3 regions of the Pelosinus fermentans DSM 17108 genome follow, and region 2 is predicted to be linked to each of the others. Evidence: riboswitches for the same ligand, from Rfam matches in the RefSeq annotation. Region 2 holds a riboswitch; each other region holds the start of a gene.

Region 1 (4,289 bases), 1.4 Mb from region 2:
CAGATGCTATCGCAACACCGGTCCAAGGCTGTTTGCGGGGCTATAAAGATGTTCGGGTTACATTTATTTTGGCAATGATTTCTTACTGGGTTCTTGGATTGCCCCTAGGGTATGTGTTATCTCATCATTCCGGGTTAGGAGCCTTTGGTTATTGGATCGGTTTGATTGTAGGTCTAGCCTTTGGTGCAACTTGTTTATCGGCAAGACTCATGAGAGTGCAGCGTAAATATGGGGATATACAAAATGTATAGTGTTCTGCTTCTGTAAAAAAATGAATCGAAACGCGAAGACGCGAAGAAATACGAAGCACACGAAGGAGATTACAGGTCTCTTCGTGTGCTTCATAGCCTTCGCGCCTTCGCGTTTCAAAATGTTTTATTTTTTATGTGCCAGTTTTACCAGGCTGCTGCAACAGAACCTTTAAAGTGTTCATTAATGAAGGATTTTACTTCATCAGAGTGATAGGCTTTAATGAATTTTTGTACAGCTGGATTTTCTTTATCTTTAGAACGGACAGCAATAATATTAGCATAAGGGGAGTTGATATCTTCAATAGCAATTGCATCTTTAGTCGGTACTAATCCAGCGGTAATTGCATAATTGGTGTTAATGGCAGCAACGTCCATGTCAGCTAGGGAACGGGGGATTTGTGCTGCATCTAATTCTTTGATAACAATTTTTTTAGGATTCTCAATAATATCAGTAACAGCGGCTTTTAGTCCGATTTCCGGTTTTAATTTAATAAGACCAATTTTCTCTAGCAATAATAGAGCTCGTCCTCCGTTAGTTGGATCATTAGGAATGGCAACGATGGCTCCTGCTTGTAAATCGGCTATATTTTTCAGCTTGCTTGAATAAATGCCCATTGGAAAAATGACTGTGTTGCCCACTGAGACGATATCATAATTGCGGTCTTTAATAATATTGTCAAGGTAAGGTTTATGTTGAAAACTATTGACGTCAATATCACCTTGGTTTAATGCTACATTAGGTTGAATATAATCATTAAATTCAACGACTTCGATTTTTAAGCCATCCTTTTCGGCAATTTTCTTGACTACATCCATTACTTCAGCGTGAGGACCAGCTGTAACACCAACTTTTAATGTTTTCTGTTCTACTTTTGCAGTACTTTGCTGACCGCAGCCAGTTGCTAAACCTAGAATAAAGACAAGAGATAGGAAAAGGGAAATGGATTTTAGTGATTTTTTCATTTAAATATGCCTCCTAAAAAATATAATGTTTTATTTCAATTTTTGCAGTCTTTCGATTGCTGCTTCTAATGTTGCAAATTGTTTGCAGAAACAAAAACGGATAAAACGATGTTTGTCATTGGCATCGTCCTGATAAAAACTAGATCCCGGTACGACTGCAACCCCTACTTTTTCAGCTAAGTGACGGGCAAAGTCTACATCATTCTTCCAGCCAAAAGGCGCTATGTCTGCCATAATATAATAGGCGCCGGCCGGGCGAATGCAAGTAAAGCCGATGGCAGTCAATTCCTTTAACATAAAGTCGCGACGCTTACTGTAAAAATCCCCTAATTTTTCATAATAAGTGGTAGGAAAATTTAGGGCCTGGGCGGCGGCTACTTGCAGGGGAGCGGCTGCTCCTACCGTCAAGAAGTCATGCATTTTACGTATGGAACGGCTGATTTCGCCGGAAGCAATCACATAACCAATGCGCCAGCCTGTTACGCTGTAGGTTTTTGAAATACTATTGATAGTTATGGTTCGTTCTGCCATGCCGGGCAAGGTAGCCAGAGGAATGTGTTTTATTTCATCATAGATGATGTGTTCATAGATTTCGTCTGTAATTGCCAAGACATCATATTGAATACATAGTTTGGCAATGAGATCCAGCTCTTCGCGGTTAAAAACTTTACCAGTAGGGTTATTTGGAGTATTAATAATAATGGCCCTGGTACGTTCTGAAAATGCCGCCGTTAATTCTTCCTTGATAAAGCTGAATTCTGGTGGATGCAGTTGGACGTATTTGGGGGTAGCACCACATAATACGGCATCAGGACCATAGTTTTCATAAAAAGGCTGAAATATAATGACTTCATCCCCAGGATTAATAGTGGCTAAGAGGGTTGCTACCATGCCTTCTGTTGAACCGCAGCATACGGTGATTTGCGTTTCCGGGTCAATATCAATGTTATAGTCTCTTTTGTTTTTCAAAGCAATGGCATCTCTAAGTGACTTCGTCCCCCAGGTAATTGCATATTGATTGTGATCTTCTAAAATTGCCTTAACTGCGGCCTCTTTTATTTCATCCGATGCCGGAAAATCAGGAAAGCCTTGTGCAAGATTAATGGCTTTATGAGCGGCAGCAATACGAGACATTTCTCTAATTACGGATTCTGTAAAACGACCAGCTTTTTCCGAGGCATAGTTACGCAGAGTTTGAGCTTGTGCATTTTGATTCATCATATTGACTCCTTTGATTGATAATAAAAAAATCTTCTTCATAAGATGAAGAAGATTTTATTTTTCCAAAATGATCCTCATCTCCCAGGAAATTCCTGTTGGAATTGGCACCGTTCGCATTGCGCGGTGGTTGCCGTAGCTTCATCGGGCCAATCCCCTCGGCTAACTCTTGATGAATGTATGTAGTTGATGAAAGTAATAGTAGCATGAGTTCCTACCTGGTGTCAAGGAGAATTGAGAAAATCGTATCTCTCGTCAATTGACATGTAAACTTAACAAAAGTATAATATGATAATATGAATAAAAGTCCATTGCAAAAATACTTATATTCATAATTGAGGAGGATTATCGTATGGGGCAGACAAAAACAAGTTTTCGATGGAAATTAGCAGGACTTATGTTTTTTATTAGTTTTATTTCTTACATGGATCGAGTCAATTTATCAGTAGCCACTCCCACTATTATGCAAGAATTAGGCTTTAGCAAAATGGATATGGGATTTATTCAGACGGCTTTTTTTGTTGGCTATGCTTTTATGCAAATACCAGGTGGAATCATGTCTGAATTTTGGGGACATCGGAGGGTTCTGGCACTAGCAGCTACTTGGTGGTCAGCCTTTACAGTATTAACAGGAGCATGCAGTAACTTTACCTCATTTATTCTGGCGAGAAGTCTGTTTGGCATCGGAGAAGGTCCTATGGCACCTGCCTTTGGAAGATTTATTTACCGTTGGTTTAATAATAATGAAAAGGGGCGTGCTTCTTCATTTATGTTAAGCGGTGTATTTTTTGGACCGGTTGTTGGTCCAACACTTACGATCGTATTGATGATGAATTTTGGCTGGCGTTCCGTATTTGTTATTTTTGGTGGAGTAGGTTTACTATTGGCAGGACTTTGGTATTATTTAGCCAAGGATACTCCTCAGGATAGTAAATTTACCAATGCTGCAGAAGCAAGTTACATAGAAGAAGGTCTAATGGTAGATAGTGATAAAAAAGAACTGGCACCTTGGCGTGCTTTTTTGGGATCTTCTCAGTTTTGGGCTATTGGGATTCAATATTTTATAACGGATTATATTATGTATGTATTTTTAGCTTGGTTGCCATTATACTTAATAGAGGCTCAAAATTTTTCTTTGCAGAAAATGGGGATTGCTGCTTCTTTTCCTTGGGCGGCATTGTGTATAGTAACGGCTACATGCGGCTATATCAGTGATAAATTAGTCGCTTCCGGTGTGTCAAGGCATAAATCCCGCACTTTATTTGGCATTCTAGGACTAATTATCTGTTGTATAACTCTTTACCTGGGAGCAGTGGCAACTGTACCTTGGCTGAATGTATTATGGCTAACGATATCCTTGGGATCTCTTGGATTTACTTTTAATGCTTCATGGGCCGCCTGTCTTGATATTGGAGGTAAATTTGCTGGATCGATAACTGGCTGGATGAATTTCTGGGGGAATATGGGCGGCATTGCTGCTCCGGTTGCTACAGCATGGGTTGCAACGAATTATGGCTGGCAGGCAGCTATTCTGACAACTGCAGCTTCAGCCGTGATTGGCATTGTTGCATGGTTGGCTGTCAAGCCCGATAAGCCTTTAGTACTAAAGGAAAATAATAATCTTGAAAAGATTGCGTAGGAGAGATGCTAGATGTTAAAAGAATTTTCATTTGGTTTTGGTGATAGTGAAATTAAAGTAGCTTTGCCGGAAGAACGCGTTGTAAATGTTGTGGAAGGTAAACCAGCGAAAGCAGTTTCAGATGTAGAAGCTGCTGTTCGTGAGGTACTGAACAATCCAATTGGTACTCCACCTCTAAAGAATGTAATACAGCAAGGTGATAAAGTGGTCATCGTTGC
Region 2 (4,289 bases):
ACAGCACTTGGCTATATTCTGGATATTTAGCAGATAAGGCAACCAGTGTTGTTTCTGTATCCACTTCCATCTCGACAGAATAAGCAACAACACTTTTCACACCGGATTTTCCTGGAATAAATAAACGCATGGCATCTACTAAATTACAAAGATAATATTCACTAATCCATCTAGCTGTATGCATCATATGCTCGTCAAACCATTTGTCATTATCTAGTATATCGATAATTGGCTTTAACTCAATACGATTCGAGTCTTCCTCTATTATAATATCAATAACAAAACCTTCTAATTTACGATTACCAAAAGGTACTAAAACACGCCACCCTGCATCAACATAATCCAAATGATCAGGGATGCTATAAGAAAAAGCTTTATTAATATTTTTAGTTGTAATGTTTATTAAGACTTGAGCAATACGTTGCATATTTACCACCATTCGCTATTAATAGTCTTTTAAAGGTATTTCTTTTAGAGGATTCAGCTTGCCTATTTATATCTTAACACGATTTTATAGCATATAACTGCATTTTTACCTTCATAATTATCATAAAATTAAAAAGAGGGAAGCTCATTGTTCCCTCTTTTTTGGCTATAGCATATACAATTCCCATGAAATTCAGAAAAATCCTGCTAAAACAGCTAACATCCCAATTATAGATTAGCCTCTTTACGAAGGGTTTCTGCTTTATCGGTCCTTTCCCATGGTAAATCCACATCCGTACGACCAAAATGCCCGTAAGCTGCTGTTTGGCGGTAGATAGGGCGACGTAAATCTAACGCTTTAATAATACCAGCCGGACGCAAATCGAAATGTTTTTTAATAAGCTCAGCAATTACATCTTCATCCACCTTAGCAGTCCCAAAAGTTTCTACCATAATCGATACTGGATGAGCCATACCAATCGCATAGGCTAGCTGAATTTCACATTTATCTGCCAATCCTGCTGCAACAACATTTTTAGCTACATAACGTGCAGCATAAGCGGCAGAGCGGTCAACTTTGGTACAATCTTTACCAGAGAAGGCACCACCACCATGACGAGCCATTCCGCCATAGGTATCAACAATTATTTTGCGACCAGTCAAACCAGCATCACCTTGTGGTCCACCGATTACAAAACGACCTGTCGGATTGATATAGTATTTGGTTTTCTCATCTAATAATTCTGCTGGAACAATCGGAGCAATTACTTTCTCAATCAGATCTTTTTCAATGGTTGCCAGTTCAACTTCAGGACCATGCTGAGTTGATATAACAATGGTATCAACACGAAGAGGTTTACCGTCTTCGTATTCTACTGTAACTTGAGTTTTACCATCAGGACGCAGATAACTTACTTCCTCATTTTTGCGCACCTCTGCTAAACGCCGAGCCAATTTATGAGCCAGAGCAATTGTCAATGGCATGTATTCAGGAGTTTCATTGGTAGCATAACCAAACATCATTCCTTGGTCACCAGCCCCAATGGATTCAATTTCGTCCATTTGACCTCGTTTAGCCTCTAAAGACTTATCAACGCCTAAAGCAATATCAGCTGATTGTTCTCCAATGGAAACCAGCACACCGCATGTATCTCCATCAAAACCATACTTTGCACGAGTATAGCCAATTTCTTTCACCGTGTCCCGTACAATTTTTGGAATATCCACATAACAACTTGTAGTGATTTCACCAACTACATGTACTTGCCCTGTCGTAATAAGCGTTTCACAAGCTACACGTCCCATTGGATCTTTTGCCATGATTGCATCTAATACACTATCTGAAATTTGATCTGCTATTTTATCTGGATGACCTTCAGTAACTGATTCTGATGTAAATAAAACTCTCTTTTTTTTCACAAATCATACCCCCATTTTTAATAAACAATAAAAAACACCCATAGGGAGGGTGTTACACTCTCCCATCTTGCGGATTATTCCGCAGGAATTGGCACCGTTTTGGATTTCCAAATGGTTGCCGCGGTTTCATTGGGCCAATCCCTCCACCAACTCTTGATGAGCATATCATATAAAATTGTATCAAATTAAATACTAATGTAAAATAATGAAAAAATCAACCTATTTTCGACATTCTGCGAGAATTTTATCCAAAATAATGTTTGCCATGTGTTCTTTGGACATTTTGGATAACTCTTCAATCCGCCCATCACGGTATAACACTTTCGCTATATTGTGATCTGCATTAAACCCAACGCCTGGAACAGATACATCATTAGCAATAATCATATCCAGATTTTTTTTAGCTAGTTTCTCCTGCGCATGAAGAACCAGCTGCTGAGTTTCCGCAGCAAAGCCAATTAGCATCTGCTGTTTTTTCAACTGACCAAGTTCTAATAATATATCAGGGTTTCTTTCTAAGACAAGCTGTAATGTATCGCCAGTCTTCTTAATTTTGTGTTCTGCAGTACTTTGTGGACGATAATCGGCTACAGCAGCAGCTTTGATTACAATGTCACTCTCATTATAATGCGCCAATACAGCCGCCCTCATATCTGATGCGGCTTCTACATATTCGACTTTAATTCCGCAGGCAGCTTTTAAATTGGTAGGTCCTGATATTAACGTAACAGTTGCTCCTCTTGCAGCAGCAGCACTTGCTAAAGCATATCCCATCTTCCCGCTAGAGCGATTGCCAATATATCTTACAGGATCAATCGCTTCTTTCGTGCCGCCAGCCGTAATCAAGATTTTCTTTCCTCGAAAATCATTTTGAACAACTATCAACTGATGAACTTTCTCTAAAATTGTTTTAGAATCAGGTAAGCGTCCTATTCCCTCTACACCACATGCTAGCATCCCGCTCTCTGGTATCATAAAATGATATCCTAACTCTATTAAACTACTGATATTTTTTTGAACGATCGGATTTAAATACATATTGGTATTCATAGCCGGAACAAATAAAACCGGAGCCGTTGTTGCCATTACCGTAGTTGTTAACATATCATCAGCAATACCATTTGCTATTTTACCAATCACATTGCCTGTAGCAGGCGCTAATAAAAATAAATCCGCTCTACTTGCTAAGGCAATGTGCTCAACATTCCAGTTGGTAGTTTCAGCCCACATATCAACAACAACTGGCTGTCCACTTATTTCACGAAAAGTCAACGGCGTAACAAAGTTAGCCGCTGACTGAGTCATGATAACATATATATTGGCACCTTGCTTTTTTAATTGACTTACAAGATCTACTATTTTATAAGCAGCAATGCCGCCAGCAACACCAACTACAATATTTTTTCCTTTCAACATGGAAACCTCCTATTTTATACCACTTTTGGTCCGTTCATAGGAAATTTTATCTTGTGCAACTTCTTCTAAAGCGATCGTCACCTGCTTATTGGATTTACTCTCAACTAAAGAAGTCGCCCCGTCCATAATCTCACGAGCCCGTTTTGCCGCAAGTACTACTAAAGTGTATTTACTATCAACTTTAGTAACTAATACATCTAATGATGGATATATCATAGTAGTCCCCCTAATTTTTATTTATTTGATATTTGTTAAAATTTCTTTTACTATATTACAGTTTCGTACTACTTGACACTTTTCCGCTGTAATAATGGCAGCCACTTTATTCGTTGCTACTTGGACCTTATCATTGACTACTACATAATTATAATTATGTACATATGACAATTCATTATTAGCACAACTTAACCTATTTTTGATTGCATCTAAGCTATCTGTCCCTCGTTTATGTATGCGATTAGCCAATTCATCTAAAGATGGCGGTGCTATATAGACAAATACACCTTGCGGAAATTTTCTTTTAATCTGCGTAGCTCCCTGTGCATCAATTTCTAAAACAACATCCTTGCCATCATTTAGTAATTGTTTTACTTGGCGACAGGGTGTTCCATAAAAGTTCCCATAAACCTCAGCCCACTCTAATAGTTCATCATCTTGAATCATATTCTGAAACTCGTCATGAGATACAAACCAGTAGTTAACTCCATGTTCTTCTCCAACACGGGCTTTGCGTGTAGTAGCCGATATAGAATAATGCAACCCAGGATAAGTACGCAGCAATTCTTGACAAATTGTCCCCTTACCTGCTCCCGACGGACCAGATAACACAAGTAAAATTCCTTCTTTTGCCACAACTGCGACTCCTTTCATTTTCTGCTATTCTGCAGTGTCTTCACTCGTTTCTTTACTGGCAAGACGATGCGCTACCGTTTCTGGTTGCACAGCGGATAAAATAACATGATCACTATCGGTTATGATCACGGCTCGGGTACGGCGTCCATAAGTTGCATCAATCAACATCCCCCGAT
Region 3 (4,289 bases), 850 kb from region 2:
TGCTTTATTCTATGTAACATCTATTGAACCACCCATTATTCTACGTACACCAGCTTTGCATAGCCTTTACGTTTCTGACTCTCTTTTGCTTGTGCAGAAGATTCCGGAATAACGGCTAATTCTACGCTGCACCCTGAATCACGCAAAGTATCAGCCTGTTTTATTGCTTTCACCAGGTTTTCTTTATTCCATCCAATATAAACACCTTTACAATTTTGAGTACCGTCAATCCCCTGACGCTCTAATGCTAATAGTACTCGTTCAATACCTAAGGCAAAGCCAGTAGCCCCACAATTCATACCAAATGAATTTAACATAGTATCGTACCGCCCACCACCACAGATCGGAAATCCAAGTCCTGCCGTATACCCTTCAAATACCATCCCTGTATAATACTCAAAATCACGAATGATTCCTAAATCAAAGTCAACATATTTGGAAACACCATAGTTCTCTAATAGGTGATAAATATTGGCTAAGTTATCTAAGGCTCTGCGACTTTTATCATTTGTTACCATGCTATAGGCTTGTTTGAGCATATCTTCTCTGCCATGAAGTAATGGAATATGTTTCAGTAAAGTCTGATCACTTTGGCTAAGACCGCTCTTAACGAGTATTTCACCTAATCCCACTAAATCTCGCGTTACCATCGCATGTTTAATCTGCTGCCGCTGCACAAGAGAAAGTTCACTCTGCTCCATAATTCCATTAATAAAATCAACTTGCCCTAAACCAATTTGAAATTTCTGCAAACCAGATTTCAACATCGATTCCACTGCTAAAGCAATGACCTCCGCGTCAGCTGCCGGCTCTGATGCACCCATAATTTCCACTCCGGCCTGATAAAATTCACATTGCCTCCCTGCTTGAGCTTGTTCATAGCGAAAGACATTCGTTATATAAAATAGTTTCATTGGGCTTGGACTACCTTTAAATCGGGTAGCTGCCACACGGGCCATAGGAGTTGTCATATCTGGGCGAAGTGCCAATATACGATTATTTTTATCAAAGAATTTAAACATATGCTGATCTAAGTCGTTGCCTACTCCAACAGTCATCGTTTCCAAATATTCAATTGTGGGAGTAACAACTTCATCATATCCCCAATTTGCAAATAACTGAGCCAAAGCCCCTTCCACAGCACGTTTCTGACTAGCCTCTCTCGGTAAGAAATCTCTTGTTCCATATGGAACCTGAGGAACAAATTCATGTTGCTTCATAAATAGAAACACCCCTATCCCAGTAATTTAATGTTCTCTTAGCAGTACTTTGTATGCTGCTCTTTTATTTGTGATCTTCTTGACCTTCGAGTCTTTCTAACATAAACTTATACCCGTCAGCACCATAATGTAAACAACGCTTTACCCGACTAATTGTTGCAGTACTAGCCCCTGTTTTGTCTACAATGTCATCATACGTATGACCAGCTCTTAACATACGAGCTACTTCCATGCGTTGGGCAAGAGATTTCAATTCACTTACGGTACAAATATCTTCAAAAAATTGATAACATTCTTCTTGATTTTCTAACAATAAAATAGAACGAAATAACTGATCTGTTAGGTCATCTTTCAATTTGGGATTTGTAGGCATTTTTCTTTTCCCCCATTCTATTAAATCCTTTATTACTTTTAAGCTTTACTTAGTGAAATTATATCATTATGATTTCCCATTTGCAAAGTCATTTTTTTCTTGACACTATTTTATAGAACTGCTAATATATTCATTAGCAAGTTAATATCTTTCATCAAGAGCAGTTGAGGGAATGGCCCAATGAAGCTGCGGCAACCATTCACTTTGTGAAACGGTGCCAACTCCACAGGATTAATTCCTGGTAGATGAAGCGCGATTCAGTTCGATAATACGCTTCATTTATGAAGCGGTTTTTTTGTTATTTCAGCAAGAACAGGAAGGGAGCTATTCCATTGATTAAACTGCAGGATATAGAAAAAGTCTATCAAAGCGACAACGGTACCATTCATGCCTTACGAGGCGTTAATTTATCAGTGAAACAAGGAGAAATTTTCGGCATAATTGGAACCAGTGGTGCAGGAAAAAGCACATTGGTTCGCTGCATCAATATGCTAGAAAGCCCTACTAAAGGTATTGTTACAGTAGATGGTCAAGAATTAACTTCATTAAACGAGCAAGAACTCCGAGAACAACGTAAAAAGATTGGCATGATCTTTCAACATTTCAATCTATTATCTTCACGTACTGTATACCAAAACATTGCCTTTCCCTTGGAATTGGCGAAACGCAGTAAAGAAGAAATTGATAAAGAAGTATTGCATCTATTAGAATTGGTAGGGTTAAGTGATAAAAAAGATCAATATCCGGCACAATTAAGTGGCGGACAAAAACAGCGAGTGGGCATTGCAAGAGCTTTGGCTAACCATCCTAAAGTATTATTATGCGATGAAGCGACTTCAGCTCTCGACCCGCAAACCACAAAATCGATTTTAGAGCTCTTAAAAGATATTAATCGTAAATTCCAACTTACCATCGTCCTTATTACCCATGAAATGCAGGTCATTAAAGAGATTTGTAACCAAGTCGCTGTAATTGAGGGTGGTAAGATCATTGAGCAAGGTAAGGTCATTGATATTTTTACCCAGCCGCAATCCAATACCACAAAGGAATTTATTAGTTCTATTATTAATCATAACCTGCCTGACTTTTTTAAAGAGATTACTCTGGCATCGGAACCATCTGCTGACAGTAATTTAATATTGCGCTTGTCTTTTATTGGACATTCTACAGAAGAGCCGGTTATATCCAGCATGATTCGCCGCTTTGCTATTGATGCTAGTATTTTGTACGGAAATATTGATCATATTCAAACCATACCTTTCGGTACATTAATTGTAGAATTGTCGGGCGAGCAAGCCTCTTTGCAGCAAGCCCTTAGTTATTTAAAAACACGTGAATTAGGAATTGAGGTGATTGGCTATGTCGCAAGAAATGCTCGTGCTGTTGGCTAAGTCCTTATGGGAAACCACGTATATGGTTGCTGTGTCTAGTTTTATTTCTGCGCTATTAGGCATACCCCTGGGCATTATACTAGTTACTACTAACAAAGGACATATTTTAGAGAATACGCCTCTCAATCGAATCTTAGGTGCTATTGTAAACGCAACCCGCTCTACACCATTCATTATTCTAATGGTGGCAATTATACCGGTAACCAGGTTACTGGTAGGTACATCCATTGGAACGAATGCCGCCATTGTACCATTAAGTATTGCTGCCATTCCTTTTGTGGCTCGTATCGTAGAATCAGCCCTTAAAGAAGTGGACTACGGCGTAATCGAAGCTGCCCAAGCTATGGGAGCATCCCCAAGAGAAATCATTACAAAGGTTCTCATTCCTGAGTCCTTACCTGCGATTGTTTTAGGACTCACCCTCACTATTATTAGTCTGATTGGCTACTCAGCAATGGCAGGAGCAATTGGCGGCGGTGGTTTAGGTGATTTAGCAATTCGTTATGGTTACCAGCGCTTTCGTGCCGATATCATGTTAATTACGGTGGTTATTTTAATTGCTCAAGTACAAATTGTTCAATCCACTGGTGACTATATATCGAATCGTCTCAACAAGAAATAGAAGCAGCCTAATTTACTGATTTGGGCTTTCTATAAAAAACACCAAATAAACTTAGGAGGGTTATTATTATGAAAAAGCTATTTCTTGTTCTTATTGGAATTCTTAGTCTAGGACTATTAGTAAGCGGTTGCGGTCAAAAAGAAGCTCCTGCTGCTCCTGCTGCTAAAACTACTGTATTAAAAGTTGGTGCTACTCCTGTTCCTCATTCGGAAATTTTAAATGTAGTAAAACCAATCTTAGCTAAAGAGGGAATCGACTTACAGATTGTTGAGTTTACGGATTATGTAAAACCAAATATTGCAGTAGCCGAAAAGGAATTGGATGCAAACTTCTTCCAGCATATTCCTTACTTAAATAAATTCTCGACAGAACGTAATTTGGCATTAACCTATACTGCTGCCGTTCACATTGAGCCAATGGGAATTTATTCAAAGAAAATTAAAAATTTGAATGAATTGGCAACTGGTGCTAAAGTAGCTATCCCTAATGATCCTACAAATGGCGGTCGTGCTCTAGCGATCTTAGAAAAAGCAGGACTTATTAAATTAAAAGACGGCGTAGGCGTTAGCGCTACTGTAAGTGATATTGTAACCAATTCTAAAAACATTCAAATTAGTGAATTAGAGGCTCCTCAACTTCCTCGTGTACTTGAAGATGTGACCATTGCTGTCATCAATACCAAC

Evidence for each region. Region 2 has a riboswitch for S-adenosylmethionine ahead of metK (methionine adenosyltransferase). Riboswitches for the same ligand answer to the same signal wherever they lie in the genome.
Region 1: linked by a shared signal. The riboswitch ahead of FR7_RS17445 (pyridoxal phosphate-dependent aminotransferase) and the one ahead of metK (methionine adenosyltransferase) in region 2 are both predicted to bind S-adenosylmethionine.
Region 3: linked by a shared signal. The riboswitch ahead of FR7_RS14880 (methionine ABC transporter ATP-binding protein) and the one ahead of metK (methionine adenosyltransferase) in region 2 are both predicted to bind S-adenosylmethionine.

The regions. Positions count from the first base shown of each region.
Region 1 covers NZ_AKVN02000001.1:3,758,093-3,762,381, reverse strand. The annotation lists gene FR7_RS17455 (MATE family efflux transporter) at 1-251, shown strand, start outside; gene FR7_RS17450 (MetQ/NlpA family ABC transporter substrate-binding protein) at 396-1,214, opposite strand; gene FR7_RS17445 (pyridoxal phosphate-dependent aminotransferase) at 1,245-2,432, opposite strand; SAM riboswitch class I at 2,507-2,611, opposite strand; gene FR7_RS17440 (MFS transporter) at 2,785-4,071, shown strand; gene larAH10 (NPN-dependent 2-hydroxyacid racemase, LarAH10 family) at 4,084-4,289, shown strand, end outside.
Region 2 covers NZ_AKVN02000001.1:2,374,626-2,378,914, reverse strand. The annotation lists gene priA (primosomal protein N') at 1-427, opposite strand, end outside; gene metK (methionine adenosyltransferase) at 655-1,845, opposite strand; SAM riboswitch class I at 1,905-2,008, opposite strand; gene coaBC (bifunctional phosphopantothenoylcysteine decarboxylase/phosphopantothenate--cysteine ligase CoaBC) at 2,065-3,261, opposite strand; gene rpoZ (DNA-directed RNA polymerase subunit omega) at 3,271-3,477, opposite strand; gene gmk (guanylate kinase) at 3,499-4,113, opposite strand; gene remA (extracellular matrix/biofilm regulator RemA) at 4,138-4,289, opposite strand, start outside.
Region 3 covers NZ_AKVN02000001.1:3,222,326-3,226,614, forward strand. The annotation lists gene FR7_RS14865 (HDIG domain-containing metalloprotein) at 1-20, opposite strand, end outside; gene hisZ (ATP phosphoribosyltransferase regulatory subunit) at 36-1,232, opposite strand; gene FR7_RS14875 (YerC/YecD family TrpR-related protein) at 1,285-1,593, opposite strand; SAM riboswitch class I at 1,742-1,845, shown strand; gene FR7_RS14880 (methionine ABC transporter ATP-binding protein) at 1,926-2,984, shown strand; gene FR7_RS14885 (methionine ABC transporter permease) at 2,953-3,606, shown strand; gene FR7_RS14890 (MetQ/NlpA family ABC transporter substrate-binding protein) at 3,675-4,289, shown strand, end outside.